2 linked regions of the Chondromyces crocatus genome follow. The protein of the gene in region 1 interacts with the protein of each later gene in a pairwise test. Links are inferred from orthologs where the notes say so. Each region holds a gene or a part of one and is shown in the gene's direction. Other genes may lie near its edges.

What was found. The genes of interacting proteins can lie anywhere in the genome.
Region 2: the proteins of eno (region 1) and rpe interact in binary tests that used the Escherichia coli proteins (3 or more experiments, as listed by UniProt). The link is inferred for Chondromyces crocatus from one-to-one orthologs.

The regions. Positions count from the first base shown.
Region 1 is NZ_CP012159.1:11,191,026-11,198,269, reverse strand. What follows is about bases 83-2,899. They hold eno (phosphopyruvate hydratase), read left to right. Parts: upstream 83-760; coding sequence 761-2,038; downstream 2,039-2,899. Other genes in these bases: CMC5_RS45555 (hypothetical protein), read left to right, coding at 2,670-2,899; CMC5_RS40825 (DotU family type IV/VI secretion system protein), read right to left, coding at 83-544. Also shown: more of CMC5_RS40825, read right to left, coding at 1-82; more of CMC5_RS45555, read left to right, coding at 2,900-3,089; CMC5_RS40810 (hypothetical protein), read right to left, coding at 3,255-4,046; CMC5_RS40805 (deoxycytidylate deaminase), read right to left, coding at 4,403-4,870; purD (phosphoribosylamine--glycine ligase), read left to right, coding at 4,999-6,324; CMC5_RS40795 (hypothetical protein), read left to right, coding at 6,356-6,814; CMC5_RS40790 (FHA domain-containing protein), read left to right, coding at 6,925-7,244. UniProt on the Escherichia coli protein: Catalyzes the reversible conversion of 2-phosphoglycerate (2-PG) into phosphoenolpyruvate (PEP). It is essential for the degradation of carbohydrates via glycolysis.
Region 2 is NZ_CP012159.1:752,241-759,592, forward strand. Bases 1,809-4,733 are described here. They hold rpe (ribulose-phosphate 3-epimerase), read left to right. Parts: upstream 1,809-2,879; coding sequence 2,880-3,587; downstream 3,588-4,733. Other genes in these bases: CMC5_RS02825 (cyclic nucleotide-binding domain-containing protein), read right to left, coding at 1,820-2,335; CMC5_RS02830 (GNAT family N-acetyltransferase), read right to left, coding at 2,346-2,804; CMC5_RS02840 (hypothetical protein), read left to right, coding at 3,584-4,733. Also shown: CMC5_RS02805 (TlpA disulfide reductase family protein), read right to left, coding at 1-182; CMC5_RS02810 (YggS family pyridoxal phosphate-dependent enzyme), read right to left, coding at 192-914; CMC5_RS43915 (hypothetical protein), read left to right, coding at 1,142-1,429; CMC5_RS43920 (hypothetical protein), read left to right, coding at 1,475-1,786; more of CMC5_RS02840, read left to right, coding at 4,734-5,020; CMC5_RS02845 (MbtH family protein), read left to right, coding at 5,326-5,553; CMC5_RS02855 (DNA sulfur modification protein DndB), read right to left, coding at 6,012-7,199. UniProt on the Escherichia coli protein: Catalyzes the reversible epimerization of D-ribulose 5-phosphate to D-xylulose 5-phosphate.

The DNA.
Region 1 (7,244 bases):
TGGCGTGCATGGCCGCCTCGTCGGCACGCACCTTGTGGATCGTGCCGCCCATGCGGTCGCGATCGGGATCAACACGCAGCTTGACGGTGAGATCGCGGCGGAGCTGGGCGACGGCGTACGGGTTCTGACCGGGGAGGCCGAAACGGCCCAGGAAGCCGAGGCCGAGCACGACGGCGTAGCTGGCGATCACGTTCTGGGGGCCTTCGTAGACCCGCGTCAGCCGGTCGTAGACCTCGACGCCTGCGTTGTGGGTGAGCCAGCGTGTGGCCTGGAGCGGGTGCTGCGCCCAGAGCGGGCGCAGGTCCGGCAGCCCCATGGCCAGCTCGTCCAGCAGTGCGGCGATGACGAACATGCCGTCGTCCGCGGCCTGCACGTCGACCTCCTGGGCGACCTTGCTCCCTTTGAGCTCGTCGAGCAGGAAGTTCGCCTGACGCAGGACGTGCTCCGGAGGTGGCCGTCGCGGCGATTGCCGCAACATGCAGATCCAGAGGAGCAGCTCCTCTCCGAAGACGCCGATGGATGTTTCGATCCGCCCTGTGTCCACGCTGAGCGGAGCTTACGTCAGCGCGCCGTCCACCGTCGACAGAGAAGCCGGGGCCGCCTATGCTCCCGCACCCCGCGACCCGCCCGAGGCGGGTCTCACCATCGCGTGAGCGGGTCCTCGTCACCTTCGGGCGAGGGGGGATCGCGCGAGCGTCCCTCCTCCAGGGCGGGCGAGGGCATCGCGTCAGCGGGCCTTCGCGGCCCCAGGAGAGACATCATGTCGGAGATCCAGAGCGTCATTGCCCGAGAGGTCATCGACTCGCGTGGTAACCCCACGGTCGAGGCCGAGGTCGCCACGCTGAGCGGGTTCGGCCGCGCCGCCGTCCCGAGCGGGGCCTCGACGGGCGCGCACGAAGCCATCGAGCTCCGTGATGGCGACAAGGGGCGTTACCTGGGCAAGGGGGTGCTCACCGCCGTCCGCAACATCGAGACGAGCCTGGGGCCCGCGATCGTCGGGATGGATGCGCTGGACCAGGCCTCGGTCGATCAGGTGCTGCTCGGGGTCGATGGGACGCCGAACAAGTCGAAGATGGGGGCGAACGCCATCCTCGCCGTTTCCATGGCGGTGGCGCGGGCCGCTGCGGACACGGTGGAGCTGCCGCTCTGGCGCTACCTGGGCGGCGCACAGGCACGTGTACTGCCCACGCCGATGCTCAACATCCTCAATGGCGGCGTCCACGCGGACAGTGGCCTCGAGGTGCAGGAGTTCATGGTCATCCCCTACGCGGCTTCCTCCTTCGCGGAGTCGCTGCGCACGGGCGTCGAGATTTTTCATACCCTGAAGGGGCTGCTCAAGAAGGACGGGCAGGTCGTCGCCGTCGGTGATGAGGGTGGCTTCGCACCGCGTCTCCCGTCGAACCAGTCGGCGCTGGAGTACGTGGTGCGCGCGATCGAGGCGGCAGGCTACAAGCCCGGCGAGGAGGTGGGCATCGCGCTCGATGCGGCGCTCAGCGAGTTCTACGACCAGAAGACCGAGCGCTACACCTTCGACAAGGCGCCCCGGACCCGCGAGGAGATCGTGGACATCTACGCGGACCTCTGCGCCAAGTTCCCGATCGTGTCCATCGAGGATGGCTGCGCCGAGGGCGACCACGCCGGCTGGAAGCTGCTCACCGAGCGGCTCGGCAAGAAGGTGCAGCTCGTGGGCGATGATCTGTTCGTGACCAACCCGGAGCGCCTCGCACAGGGGATGGCTGATGGGCTGGCGAACGCGATCCTCATCAAGCTGAACCAGATCGGTTCCGTCTCCGAGACGCTGGAGTGCATCCGGCAAGCTTCGGAGGGGGGATATCGTTCGGTCATCTCCCATCGTTCGGGCGAGACGGAGGATACCTTCATCGCCGATCTCGCGGTGGGGACCAACGCCGGCCAGATCAAGACGGGCTCGGCGTCGCGCTCCGACCGCACGGCAAAGTACAACCAGCTGCTCCGGATTGCGCACACCCTTGGCGACGGCGCACTCTTCGCGGGCCGCGCTCCGTACCGGCGGCGCTGAGCAGCCCTGTGTGGCCAGGGCTTCCGGTTCGAGCAATCGGTTGCGCAAACTGCGCATCCTGGTTGCCAACCGGACCCTGGTCGGACTCTTCTTTCAGTCCTCATGCTTGCTGGCGTCGGCGCCTACGTGGCGGTTCACGCCTCGGGTAGCGCCGCGGTCGAGCACGATGCTCCTTCCCGTGGCGCGCCTGCCGCACCCTCGAGCCTTGCGTTGGTCGGACGGTCTGCCTCTTGCAATCCGCCGTCGGTGACGCGGTTCGATCGGACCCGGATGTCCCGCTGCGTCGTCGATGACCGTCCGAACAGGCGAGGTTCGCCCCATGCGCTGCTTCCCCCTCCTCTTCTCCGTGGTTGCTTTGACGAGTTGGTCCCTGGGCCGCGAGGCCTGGGCTGAGCCGCCACCTCCTTCGTCCTCTCTTCAGCGAGACTCCGCAGACGAAGCCCGTGCCGAGGCGGACGTGGCGGGCGTGGCGGGCGTGGCTGGCGAGGCAGAGGCCTGGAAGAGTCGTCGCTTCTATGTTGGCGTGGCCGGTGGTTTTGTCTGGGCAACCGCAGAGCATCCGCAGGTCCTGCGATCGAGCTTCTCCGCCTTCTCTCTCGGTCTGCACGCAGGGTACCGACCGGTTCGTTACATGTCGGTCGGGCTCGAGTTCATGGCGTTCGAAAAGTACATGCGGCGGACCGATGGGGGAGGTGATCTGTTCGCGCCAGCGAGTTCGCTGGAACCACAGGCCGGGTGCCAGACCTGTGAGCCAGCGAAGCCTGGCGGCAAGCTGATGGCCATCTCGGCGTCCTTCGTGACTGTGGGTCCCCGGGTGGAGTTCACGCCCTTCGGAGAGGATGGGCTCTATGTGGGGGCGATGGGGGGCGCGGCCATGGTGCAAGGCCTCGATGGGTCCGCAGGGCTCGGTGGGGCCGTCCGGGCTGGGTTCCGTCTGCGGCCAGTCCCCGCTGTCACCTTGGGACTGGAGGGAGGGCTCCAGGCGCAGACCTTCAAGGGAGGGTCGGTCGTCGCGCCGTTTGCGTCACTGATTTTGCGGCCGTATTTCTGAGTGGGCGCCGCTGCGCAAGCCGTTGCGCAATCTTCCGCTCCTCAACCTCAGGCTTCACCTCCGTGTCTGCCGGGGAGTCGTGCCGATCGGTGGTCGAGCGTGCGTGTCCGAGTTGTCCACAGGCTGTGGATAAGTTGTGCGTGGGCTGGGGGAAGGTGGTGACGATCAGGCCTGCAGAGAGCGATGGAGGCCGATCTGCTCGGTGATCTCCTCGTGGAAGGCCTTGAACGTGGACTCGTCTGGCCAGGGGGGGGCGTTGCTCAGGAGACCTTTCGCGCCTCCGAGGTCGCCTTCATCGATGGCGATGACGGCAGCGGCATACCGCATGGCCCAGTACACGAGAGGGCTGACTTCTCCGGCTCGACTCAGCAGCTCTCGGTCTCCCGGCACACTCTGATGGGCGAAGGCGCGCGCCAGGGCGGCGGCCGCAGCGCGGAGGCTGAGGATCCGGTGGCGGAGCGTCCCACCCACCTCGGGCAGCGGCAGGCGCTCCAGGCGGCGCGCATGAACGAGCGCGCTGTCCAGGTCGCCTTCGAATGCATCGAGCAGGGTCTCCAGGAAGAGGCGGTGCTCGAGAGCCGCTTCCCAGGCAGGGCCTCGCTCGGCCAGCGCCAAGGCCCCGCGCGCCTTGGCGACCCAGCCGCACACTGTGAAGGCGGTCGCAGTCATCAGCGGCGCCATCGTGGCAGGGTGAGGGGCGCGTCGAAGCGCTGGAGACCAGCGGTCGAGCAACGCCCGCACGTCGCCGGAGCGGAGCACGCGTATGAGCCGTTTGCGGGCGAGCCACCGCACGCTGGCCAGGGCGAGGACCAGCCCCAGCGCCGTGCCCACGACCAGCGGTTCTCGCCAGGTGAAACGCAGGAGGGCGGCGGCGAGCGCAGCAGAGGCGATGAAGAGGAGGAGGCGGAACAGGCGCTCCCCCTGGTTTGCGCCCGCGTCATTGTTGAACGGATCCAAGACGTTCCTAACGTAAGGGTTGACGGCAATGAAGCAAGCCTCGTGCGCGCTCGTCCCATTGCGCGTTTCTGGGCTCAGGTGTCTGCCTTGGGGGGGTTGCCCACGCCGGGTCGTCTGGGGAGGGGTCATCTGGAGCGCTCGGGTGGGGTCGACGGGAGGTGGAAGGCCTCGACAGGACACCGACCATGGGCTAGAAGGGTGAAGCGTCAGTTCATGACGCCAGGACCTCATGGGTCCGCCGACAGCGCGCCGCGAACCCCGCCAGGCCCGGAAGGGAGCAACGGTAACGGAAAGCGAGTGTGGCGGGCCCTTTGCCTTTTGTCTGGGCTCACGCGGATCCGCGGACCGAGCCGGCTTCAGGCAGAGGGGCCCGCTTCGGGAGGGGGACTGGCTTCAGGCTGAGGGAGGGGGACGAGTTCGATGCCGAGCTGGGTGGCGAAGCGGAAAATGCGCTCTTCCCGGTAGAATTCGCCGAAGACGATCCTGGTGAGACCGGCGTTGGCGATCATCTTGAAGCACCCCCAGCAAGGGGAAGCGGTCACGTAGATCGTGGCGCCCTCCAGGCGGACACCATTTCGCGCGGCCTGGATGATGGCGTTGGCCTCGGCGTGGATGGTGCGCACGCAGTGGCCGTCCTCCATGAGGTGGCCTTCTTCGTCGCAGTGGGGTAGCCCGCGCAGCGAGCCGTTGTACCCGGTGGCCAGGATGATCTTGTCGCGCACGATCACGGCGCCCACGTGCTTGCGATCGCAGGTTGCGCGCGAGGCGACGTCCTCGGCGATCTTCATGAAATACTCGTCCCACGACACGCGATGTCGCTTCATGGTTCCCTCCGACCGACGGGCGGCGGTTCTACCACAGCGTCCGCGGCGCAAGCGCCCCACGACCCTCGGGAGGTCGTGCGCTCCGCAAGCTCTCCCGCCCGGTCGGGTCACGTGGTAGCGGCCCTCGGGTGAGTTCCAGTCATGGCCACAGGTCCGGTCGTCGTGTCCTCGTGTTCGGCTCCGGGGCACGCGAGCATGCGCTGGCGCGCGCCCTCGCGCGCTCGCCGTCGGTGCATGAGGTGCTCGTGGCGCCGGGAAATGCAGGGGTCGCCACGGAGCGAGCGACGGGATTCGCGCCGCTCCGTCGTGTGGCCATCACCTCCCTCGAACCCGCCGAGATGGTGCGGTTGGCTCGGGCGGAGGGCGTGGACTTGGTCGTCGTCGGGCCCGAGGCGCCGCTGTGCGAGGGGGCCGCGGATGCGCTCGCCACCGCAGGTGTGCTCACGTTCGGGCCCAGTCGCGAGGCGGCTCGTCTGGAGGCGTCCAAGGTCTTCTTGAAAGAGTTCGCCTCTCGTCACGGGATTCCCACGGCCGCTTACCGTGTGGCGCGCAGCTATGACGAAGCGGAAGCCATCCTCCGGGCGCGAGGCGCTCCGGTCGTGATCAAGGCGGATGGGCTCTGCGCTGGCAAGGGCGTGGTCGTGGCGGCCACGCTGGACGAGGCACTCGCCGCCGCGCGGGCAGCGCTGGTGGAGCGCCGCTTCGGCGCCGCTGGGGATGCCGTGATCATCGAGGACGTTCTGCCAGGGGAGGAGGCGAGCTTGCACGTCATCACCGACGGCGAAGCGTTCTGTGTGCTTCCTGTGGCGCGCGACCACAAACGAATCTTCGATGGTGATCGGGGGCCGAACACGGGGGGGATGGGCGCCTTCGCGCCGAGCCATCGGATCGCGCCGGACCTCGTGGCGCGCATCGAGGCCGAGATCCTCAGGCCGACCCTGGACGGGATGCGTGCAGAAGGGAGGCCCTTTCGTGGGGTGCTGTTCGCGGGGGTGATGATCTCACCGGCGGGGGATCCGATGCTCCTCGAGCACAACGTCCGGTTCGGGGATCCAGAGTGCGAGGTGCTCATGGAGCTGCTGGACGGCGACGTGGCCGAGCTGCTCGCTTCCGCTGCTTCCGGCGCGCTCCGGAAGGAAGTGGCGCGGCTGGTGGAGGGACGTCATGCGCTCACGGTGGTCCTGGCGGCGCGAGGGTACCCAGGTGCAGTGAAGACGGGTGACGCCATCGAGGGCCTGGAGGCGGCCGCCGCCCTGGAAGGGGTGGTGGTGCACCACGCGAGCACGGCCGAGCAGGACGGCGTGATCGTGACCGCTGGCGGCAGGGTGCTCGCCGTCACGGCGTCGGGAAGCTCTCTGGACGAAGCGCGCGAGCGCGCCTACCACGCGGCAGGGCTGATCGCGTTCGATGGTCGACAGCTTCGACACGACATCGGCGTAGACCAAGTCACTTGACCCGACCCCCACCTGCGGGTGACGACGAGGCATGCAGCCCATCGTTGACCTCGCCCCTGGAGCCGAGGACAACCTCCTGGCCGTCCGGCTCGGGGAGCTCATCCGCGACAATCTCGCCCGCCATCCATCGCGACGCGCCCAGCTCCGGGCATTCAGGGCGTCGGTCCTGGTCGTCGCCCAGGACAGCGGGGTCTCCCTGACCATGCGCTTCGACCACGGGCGCCTCACGATCCACGATGGCGCCATCGGCGTCCCGACGATCACCTTCTGCGGTGACGAAGAAGTGCTGCTGAGGCTGCCCCAGGTCGCCTTCCATCGCCGGGTCGCGGTCCCCGTGCTCGGCGTGCGACACCCACACGGGGCCGCACCGTTGCGACAGATGCTGGCGCAGCTCGTCCGCGGCGATCTCAAAATCTATGGCCTCCTGGCCCATCCGCGGCTGGTCCTTGCACTCCTCCATCTTGTGTCGCGACCCAGCGTCGACGGATAATCGCCATCGCGTGATTCCAAGGGCCGAGTGGTGTGGGTTGCACCACCCAGCCAAAGCGGTCTGAGCAGTGTCTTTTGACGGCCTCTCGGCCGGTTTGGTATGGCTGCAACATGGGCATCCGGCTGCGCTACCTCGCCCACGATCTCGAGGTGCCGTACGGCGAGTTCGTCATAGGACGGAGCGCGGACTGCCAGCTCTCGCTCGATGATCCGCTCGTGTCGCGTCGGCACGGCCTGCTCACGGTCTCCGACAAAGGGGTGACCATCGAGGATCTCGGGAGCAGGAACGGCGTCTTCGTCAATGGGGTCCGGATCACGGGCAAGAAGTCCCTCGCCGACCAGGATCGGATCACCATCGGCAGCCAGGAGATGAACCTGCTCGGGACCGTGGAACTCGCGGTCAGCCCGAACAAGACGGGCAATGCCTGGGC
Region 2 (7,352 bases), about 10 Mb from region 1 along the record:
TAGTCGCCGGGCACGCCGACCGTCCGGATCCCGCTCCCCTCCCCCTCGAACGCGGGCGCTTCGACGCCCATCAACGGGTGCCTCGCCGACGGAGGCATCCGCGGCGCGCCACACCCGCACAGCTGGAGCGCGCCGACCGCCGTCAGAGCCACGAGCGCGCGCCGTGTCAGCCGATCCTCCATGCGTCGACCCTACTGCACCCCTTGGGCGCGCGACCCGAAGATCGCCGTCCCCACCCGCACCCAGGTTGCCCCTTCGGCGATCGCCACCTCGAAGTCGTGCGACATCCCCATCGACAGCTCTGGCAGCTCCACCTCGCCGCCGTGCTCGTCGCGCAATGCCCGGAGCGCGGCGAAGTACGGACGCACGGCTCCGGGGTCGTCCAGGTAAGGAGCGATGGTCATCAGCCCGATCGGCCGGAGGTTCGCGCACGCGCGCGTCGCGTCGAGCAGTCGTCCCACCTCCGCGGGGGTACATCCGCCCTTCGCGGCTTCCCCGCCGACGTTCACCTCGACCAGCACCCGCAGCACGCGCCCGAGCGATGCCGCGCGGCGATCCAGCTCGACGGCGAGTTCTGCCCGATCGAGCGCGTGCACCACCTCTGCCACCTGGGTGACGACCTTCGCCTTGTTGCGCTGCAACCGCCCGATCGCGTGCCACACGATCCGCGGCAGATCGCCCAGCGCTTGCGCCTTGTCGCTCAGCTCCTGCGCGTAGTTCTCGCCGAAGTCGAGCTGACCTGCGCCATGCGCGATCCGGATCGCCTCCGCCGGTTTGCCCTTGGAGACCGCGATCAGCTTCACCGAGCCCGGCGCTCGACCTGCTTGACGCGCAGCCTCCGCGATCCGCCTGCGCACCTCGTCGAGCCGTGTGGCGATGCCCACCAGCTCGTTCGCACCATCGACAGAAATCACGGCGCACCATACCGCGCCGCCCGGGACAGGGCGACTCACCCACCAAGGCAGCCGGATCAGGGTGCGCTCCCCCCCATGCCAGTTTGTGCCGAGCCAGGAACGACGACCATCTTCGAAGGCCGGATTTCTCCCCCTGGACGCCAGGCATGGGCTTTGCCATGGCACACGGTGCCATGCGGACCCCCTCGAAACGCCTCCTGGTGTCTGCGGTGCTAGCCGGCGCTGCGATGGTCGGTTGCATCTTCAATCCTCAACCCGAACCTCCGGCCATCGATCATGACCTGGGTGCAGGTGCGAACGATCCCGAAGGCGGGACGACGGGTGAAGGAGCGGGCGGTGCGGGGGGCAGCCTGGATGGCTCCGGAGGCCGCGGGGGAATGGGCGGCACCGGCGGCGAAGGTGGCACAGGTGGCGAAGGTGGCGCTGGCGGTGACGCTGGCGCTGGTGGTGAAGGCGGCGGCGACGGTGGCGCTGGTGGTGAAGGCGACGCGGTCGGCTCCAGCGGAGCGCAGTGAAGGTGGGCGAAGCCAACCGCGACTGCCGGTAAGATGGAGGTACCCGTGCGCACGATACTCATCTCTTTCGCCAGCGCTCTGCTCCTGATCGCGTGTGTCTTCAACCCGCAGCCCGAGCCGCCGGCGAACACCGAAGCGACCAATGGCGCCGGCGGAGCGACATCCACCTCCACCGGGACCTCCTTGCCGAGCGACGGCTCGGGCGGGGGTGGCGCCGATAGCGGAGGTGGTGGTGCCGGCGGCGCTGGTGGCAGAGGGGGTGAAGGTGGCGCTGGCGGTGACGCTGGCGCTGGTGGTGAGGGAGGCGCCGGCGGTGAAGGTGGCGCTGGCGGCGATGGTGGTGCTGGGGGCAGCTGACGAGCTGCCCGGTGAAGCTGCTGAGCGCCCGCGTCAGGTGCGGCGTGGCGGCGAGCGCGGTCTCATGTACTCGTCGAGCATGTTGGCGACGAAGTCCGCGAGGAGCCCGTCCGCCACCCGCAGCCGCCGTGACATCTCTCGCGCGATGTTGAGCACGAGGAGCGCGTACGCCTTGAGGTCGCGGCGATAGAGCGCGTCGAGATCCTGGGCGCTGAGCCGAAGCACCCGTGAAGGAGCGATGGCCTGCACCGTGGCGGAGCGGGGCATCACGTCGAGGATCGACATCTCCCCGAACCAATCGTTCGGTCCGAGCACGGCCATCCGCGCCTCGAGGTTGCGCTTGGAGCGCTTCAGCACCTCGATTTCTCCGTCGAGCAGCACGAACATGTCTCGCCCGCTCTCCCCTTCGCGGAAAATCACGTGCCCCGGCTCGAGATCCTGCACCTCCAGCGAGCTGGCGAGGAGGCGGAGCACCTCGTCCGTGAGCCCACCGAAGAGGCCAATCTCGCGTAGCCGAGAGGCTAGATCAGGTTCCTGGATTGCGGGCATGCGGCCGATCCTAGCTCGCCTTCTCAGCGCTTGGGGCGAGGTCCTTGGTGAACACGATGCGCGGTCGCCCGGGGCCGGCGTAGTCCGCCACCTCGTCGGCGGACCACCCGAGCGCGGCGTGGAACCGCACTGAACCCTCGTTGCCGAGCGTGGTGATGGCCTTCATTGCCAGGCATCCCTCGCGCTGGCAGTCCTCCTCGAACGAGACGTAGAGCAGCTTGCCCACACCCCGGCGGCGGTAGCCCGGGTGGATCCCCACCAGGTGGACGTAGCCCACCGGCTCCTCGGGGCAGCGGAAACCGAGCAGGAACCCGACCATCTGCCCATCCGCCTCGACCACCCGCGCCAGCCTGCCGAGCTGATGGAAAAACATCGGATGAGCCAGCGCGCTGGTAGGACCGCCCCACCAGTGGTCGATCACGCGGACGATCTGTTCATAATCCAGCCTGGTCATCGGGCGTGTTTTCATCCAGCTCCCTGTCCTCCGATCAGCCTAGTACACCCTCCCCTGGCCGCGGAAGGCGCCCCCTGCTAGCCGTAGCGCGTGAGCCCTCCGAAGGTCCTGATCGCCCCGTCGATCCTGTCCGCTGATTTCGGTCGCCTCGCCGAGGAGGTGCGTGCCGTCGAGGCCGCCGGCGCCGACTGGATCCACGTCGACGTGATGGATGGTCGCTTCGTCCCCAACATCACCCTGGGGCCGGTCATCGTACGCGCCGTGCGCGCCGCCACCCGACTGCCGGTCGACGTGCACCTCATGATCGTCGAGCCCGAGCGCTACGTCGCCGATTTCGCCGACGCGGGCGCCGACCGGATCACCGTCCATGTCGAGGCGTCGACGCACCTGCACCGCACCGTCCAGCAGATCCGAGCCGCCGGCGCGCTCCCGGGCGTCACCCTCAACCCCCACACCTCCGAGGAGAGCCTTCGCTACATCCTCCCGGACGTCGATCTGGTCCTGGTCATGAGCGTCAACCCTGGTTTCGGAGGCCAGCGCTTCATCCCGGGCGCGCTCGACAAACTCCGCGCCCTGCGTTCCATGATCGACGCCACGGGCCGTGACATCGCCCTCGAGGTCGACGGCGGCGTCACCGCGGAGACGGCCCCCGACGTCATCGCCGCTGGCGCCCGGGTCCTCGTCGCCGGCTCCGCGGTCTTCGGCGCCGCCCGACCTGGCGTCACCGAAGACGAGCGCATCGCCAGCTACACGGACGCCATCCGCGCCCTGCGACCCCGCGCCGACGAGGCCTCGTGAGACGACCTGCCCCCGCGCTCGCCCTCGCCCTCTTCGCCACCGCCTGTGGTGGACCCACCTCCCCGACGACGACCCCCACGGCGCCCTCGTCCACGACTCCCCTCGTCGTCGCGTCCCCTGACGACCCCTCGTCGGAGGGTGTTGACGCTACGGCGTCCGAGACCGGCGCCGCGAACGCCGCCGCCCAGCAAGAGGTGCAGCGCATGCTCGCCATCGTCGCCCGGGCGCGTGGACTCCCGGTCCGACGCCTCGTCCCTGGCCGGGTCCTCGACCGCCCGGGCATCCTTGCGCGCATCCGCGAGCACGTCGCCCGCGAGATCCCTCCCGGCGTGCTCGGCTACCAGGGTGAAATCCTCGCTGCCCTCGAGATCATCCCCGCCGACTACGACTACCTGGCGGGCACCTACCGACTCATTCAAGGCCGCATCGCCGGCTTCTACGAGCCCGCCGACGCCTCCATGTACCTCGTCGACGATCTCGACGACGCCGAGGCGAAGGAGACGCTCGCCCACGAGCTCGTCCACGCCCTCCAGGACCAGAGCTACGACCTCGCCAAGCTCCTCCAGTACCGCCCTGGCGACAGCGACCGGCTCACGGCCGTCCACGCGCTCATCGAGGGCGACGCCACGAGCGCCATGCTCGACGTGGTGGCCGGCTCCGCGTTCGCCATCGACGAGGCCGTCCTCCGCAAGCTCGTCGCCGTCTCCACCGCGATGTCGACCGTGGGCGACACCCCGCGCGCGCTCCAGGAGTCGCTCGCCGTCCCCTACACCGACGGTTTCGCCTTCGTGCAGCGCCTTCGTCGAAAGGGCGGCTGGCCCGCCGTCGACGCCATCTGGCGTGCGCTCCCGGAGAGCACCGAGCAGCTCCTGCATCCCGAGAAGCTCGCCGCGCGCGAGCCGCCCATCCACGTCCCGGTCCCCCCCGTCGACCCGCTGGGGGCCGATTTTCTCCCCGTGTTCGACGACGTCATGGGCGAGCAAGCCCTGCGCATCACCTTCGAGGAGTACGTTCACCGCGACACCGCGGCGACCGCTGCCGCTGGCTGGGGCGGCGACCGCCTCGTGCTCGCGCGCCGCGCTTCCACCGAGGCCCCCGGCAGGACGGAGTACGCCCTCGCCTGGCGCCTGCGCTTCGACACCCCCGGCGACGCCGCGGAAGCGAGCCGCGTCCTCACCGCGCGCTTCGGCCGCACATGCCGCATGCGCCCTGATCTCGGCCCGATCTCCTGGGCTCACCAGGGCGCCGACATCGCCCTCGTCGCCGGCCCGTACGAGCGTGCCGCTGCAGCGACGCCTGCGCCCCCACCACCCGCCCTCGTCGACGACGACAGCCCCACGAGCCCCGCTCCCGCCGCGCGCGCGACCGGCAGCTGCGCTCGAGCGAAGACCTGGCTCGACAAGGTGCTCAAGACGCCGCTCGCCGGGCCCTGAGTCATCGGCGCGAGCATCACGAGGGCGCCGCGGTGCGAGCGTCAGCGCGATCACTGGGCGCCCGTGTCGACACGGTGGATCCAGCGTGGGCGCGCGCCATCGTCAGCGACGAACGCGCCGCACCTCATCGCGCCTCGCCATGCGCTGATCGTGGAGAGGGCGAGCGTCGTGGGCCTCCTCGCCGTTCAGGCCGCGTGGTACAACCTGGGGCAGGTAGAAAGTGCAGCCCTCGTGCATGCTTCGGGGCGCTGTGCTCATCCCGCCCGCGCTGCCGTCGCCGTACGGGCCACCCAGGGAGGCACGACATGAGCATCCTCGACGACGAAACCGCCATCTTCAACGTGGTGGTGAACCACGAAGAGCAGTACTCGATCTGGCCCGCCGACCGCGAGATCCCGCTCGGCTGGAAGACGGTCGGCAAGACCGGTCCCAAGAAGGAGTGCCTGGCCTACATCGAGGAGGTGTGGACCGACATGCGGCCCCTCAGCCTCCGCAAGAAGATGGAAGAGGCCGCGAAACAAGGCGGGAGCTGATCCCCGCCGCGCTGCTCGACCCATCCTCCCCGAGGACCTCGGGCGCGTCGGGACACGGGTGGGTCGGCACCAGCGTTGACAGGCGCCACGGAAAAAGGCACGAACCACCGCCACGTCATCTCCTGGAGGAGTGGCCGAGTGGTCGAAGGCAGCGGTTTTGAAAACCGCCGTTGGGGTAACTCAACCAGGGGTTCGAATCCCTTCTCCTCCGCCAGTTTTCGAAGATCCCGCGAGGCTGGGCGAAGAGCTGAGCGAACAGGTGGGTCCTGTGGATTTGGGTGGGGACGCTGAGTCTCGGCACGTTGAGCGAGGGTGTTAGGAACATCTGACCTTGCTCCCGTGGAGTCTGGCGTCCGAACGCCCGCTTTGCGTGTCGAATCGGGTCGAGAAGGTTGACTTTGGGACAATCTCCACGCGGAGTTCGGCATCCCACCTGCTGTCAGGCTCGTGTTCAGCCGTTACTCTGCAGCCATTGCGGACGCGCCACGTACCTGGCGACCTTCGGGAGACGCCGGGTCGATTAGGGCCTTGTAGATAGTGTAGCCCACCTCTTTGGGTCCCCCGACGGTAATGTCACCCTTTTTGCCGACCTTACCGGCGATGTTGAACCAGGCAGGGCCACGCTCCCAAATCACGCCGCGCAGCTTATTCACGAGTTCCTCACGCTTGATGAGGCGGCCTTCCTCGTCGTTGGCAAACGAGAGCAGGTCGTGCCCCATCGCGCCCAGTGCGGCGAGTACCGCACCCGTCGCCATGATGCCGTGCTGCTTATCTTCCAACTCCTTCGAGTAGATCTGACTGAGCAGCGAGAACCACTCGATGGCCACCTTCTGCACGTTGGCCACTTGCAAAGGCTGTAGGTCGAGAGGCTGCGCGCCACGCTGTACCCCCTTGATGCCCTCCGCCAGCGTGAGCACTCCGTTTCGCATTGCCGTGATTGTCACGAGGTCGGACGAATTCTTCCCAACCTGCCGCGAAGCCGTGTTGATGCGCCCAGTGAAGAGCGGAATCTGCTTCTCAAGCACGCGGACGATGCGCATCGCAGGGTCTTTCGTGTTCATTGCGAGGGCCACGCCAGCATTCGGTGTTACTCCGCGCACGTTCAAGTCGTAGAAAGCGTTGCGAGCCCATTCCGCCGAGCGGCCGTGACAAATCTTGATGGTGACGATCGTGTCTGCCATCTCTGGACGGCGCTCAAGGGCCACGTAGCGTGCAGCGAGCTGGGTCTCACCATCGATGGCAATCAACCGCAGGCTGTAGGGGACGGCGACCTGACCAAGTGGCGCCTGTGGGAAGCGCTGGACACGAAGCGGGGTCGCAGTCCACAGGATGACCTCCGGCACCGCGCCATCCTCACCGTCTAGCAGCGTGCTTTCGAGGTACTCGCTGTAAGGCTGCACGTTGCTCGCCTTCGCTGACGATTTGGAACCGAATAGTCGCTGCACTTCACGCCGCTTCTCATAGAGTGCGGCGAGCTCAGCGCTTTTAGCCCGCAGCTTCGGGTTCTCGCTCTCACGCGGATCGAGAGTGAGCAGCATGAGCTGCCCCTGCGTGATAGCGGCTACGAGTGTATGCTCATCGGCAATAGCGCCCAGGACCAGCTGACCGTTGTGAGACGTGAGAGTATTCTGGATATCCGTTTCCATCGCTCTCGCCCTTCGCTTGCTCAAGAGATGGACCCGCCTTGGCTGCACTTGCAGCCGTTGCGCCTTCGGGGGCCATCGGTTCAACGCCTGGGTCGCTGGAACGACCCAGGCGTTTTCATCTGAGTCGGTATTCACTATTTGCTTCACTCGAGT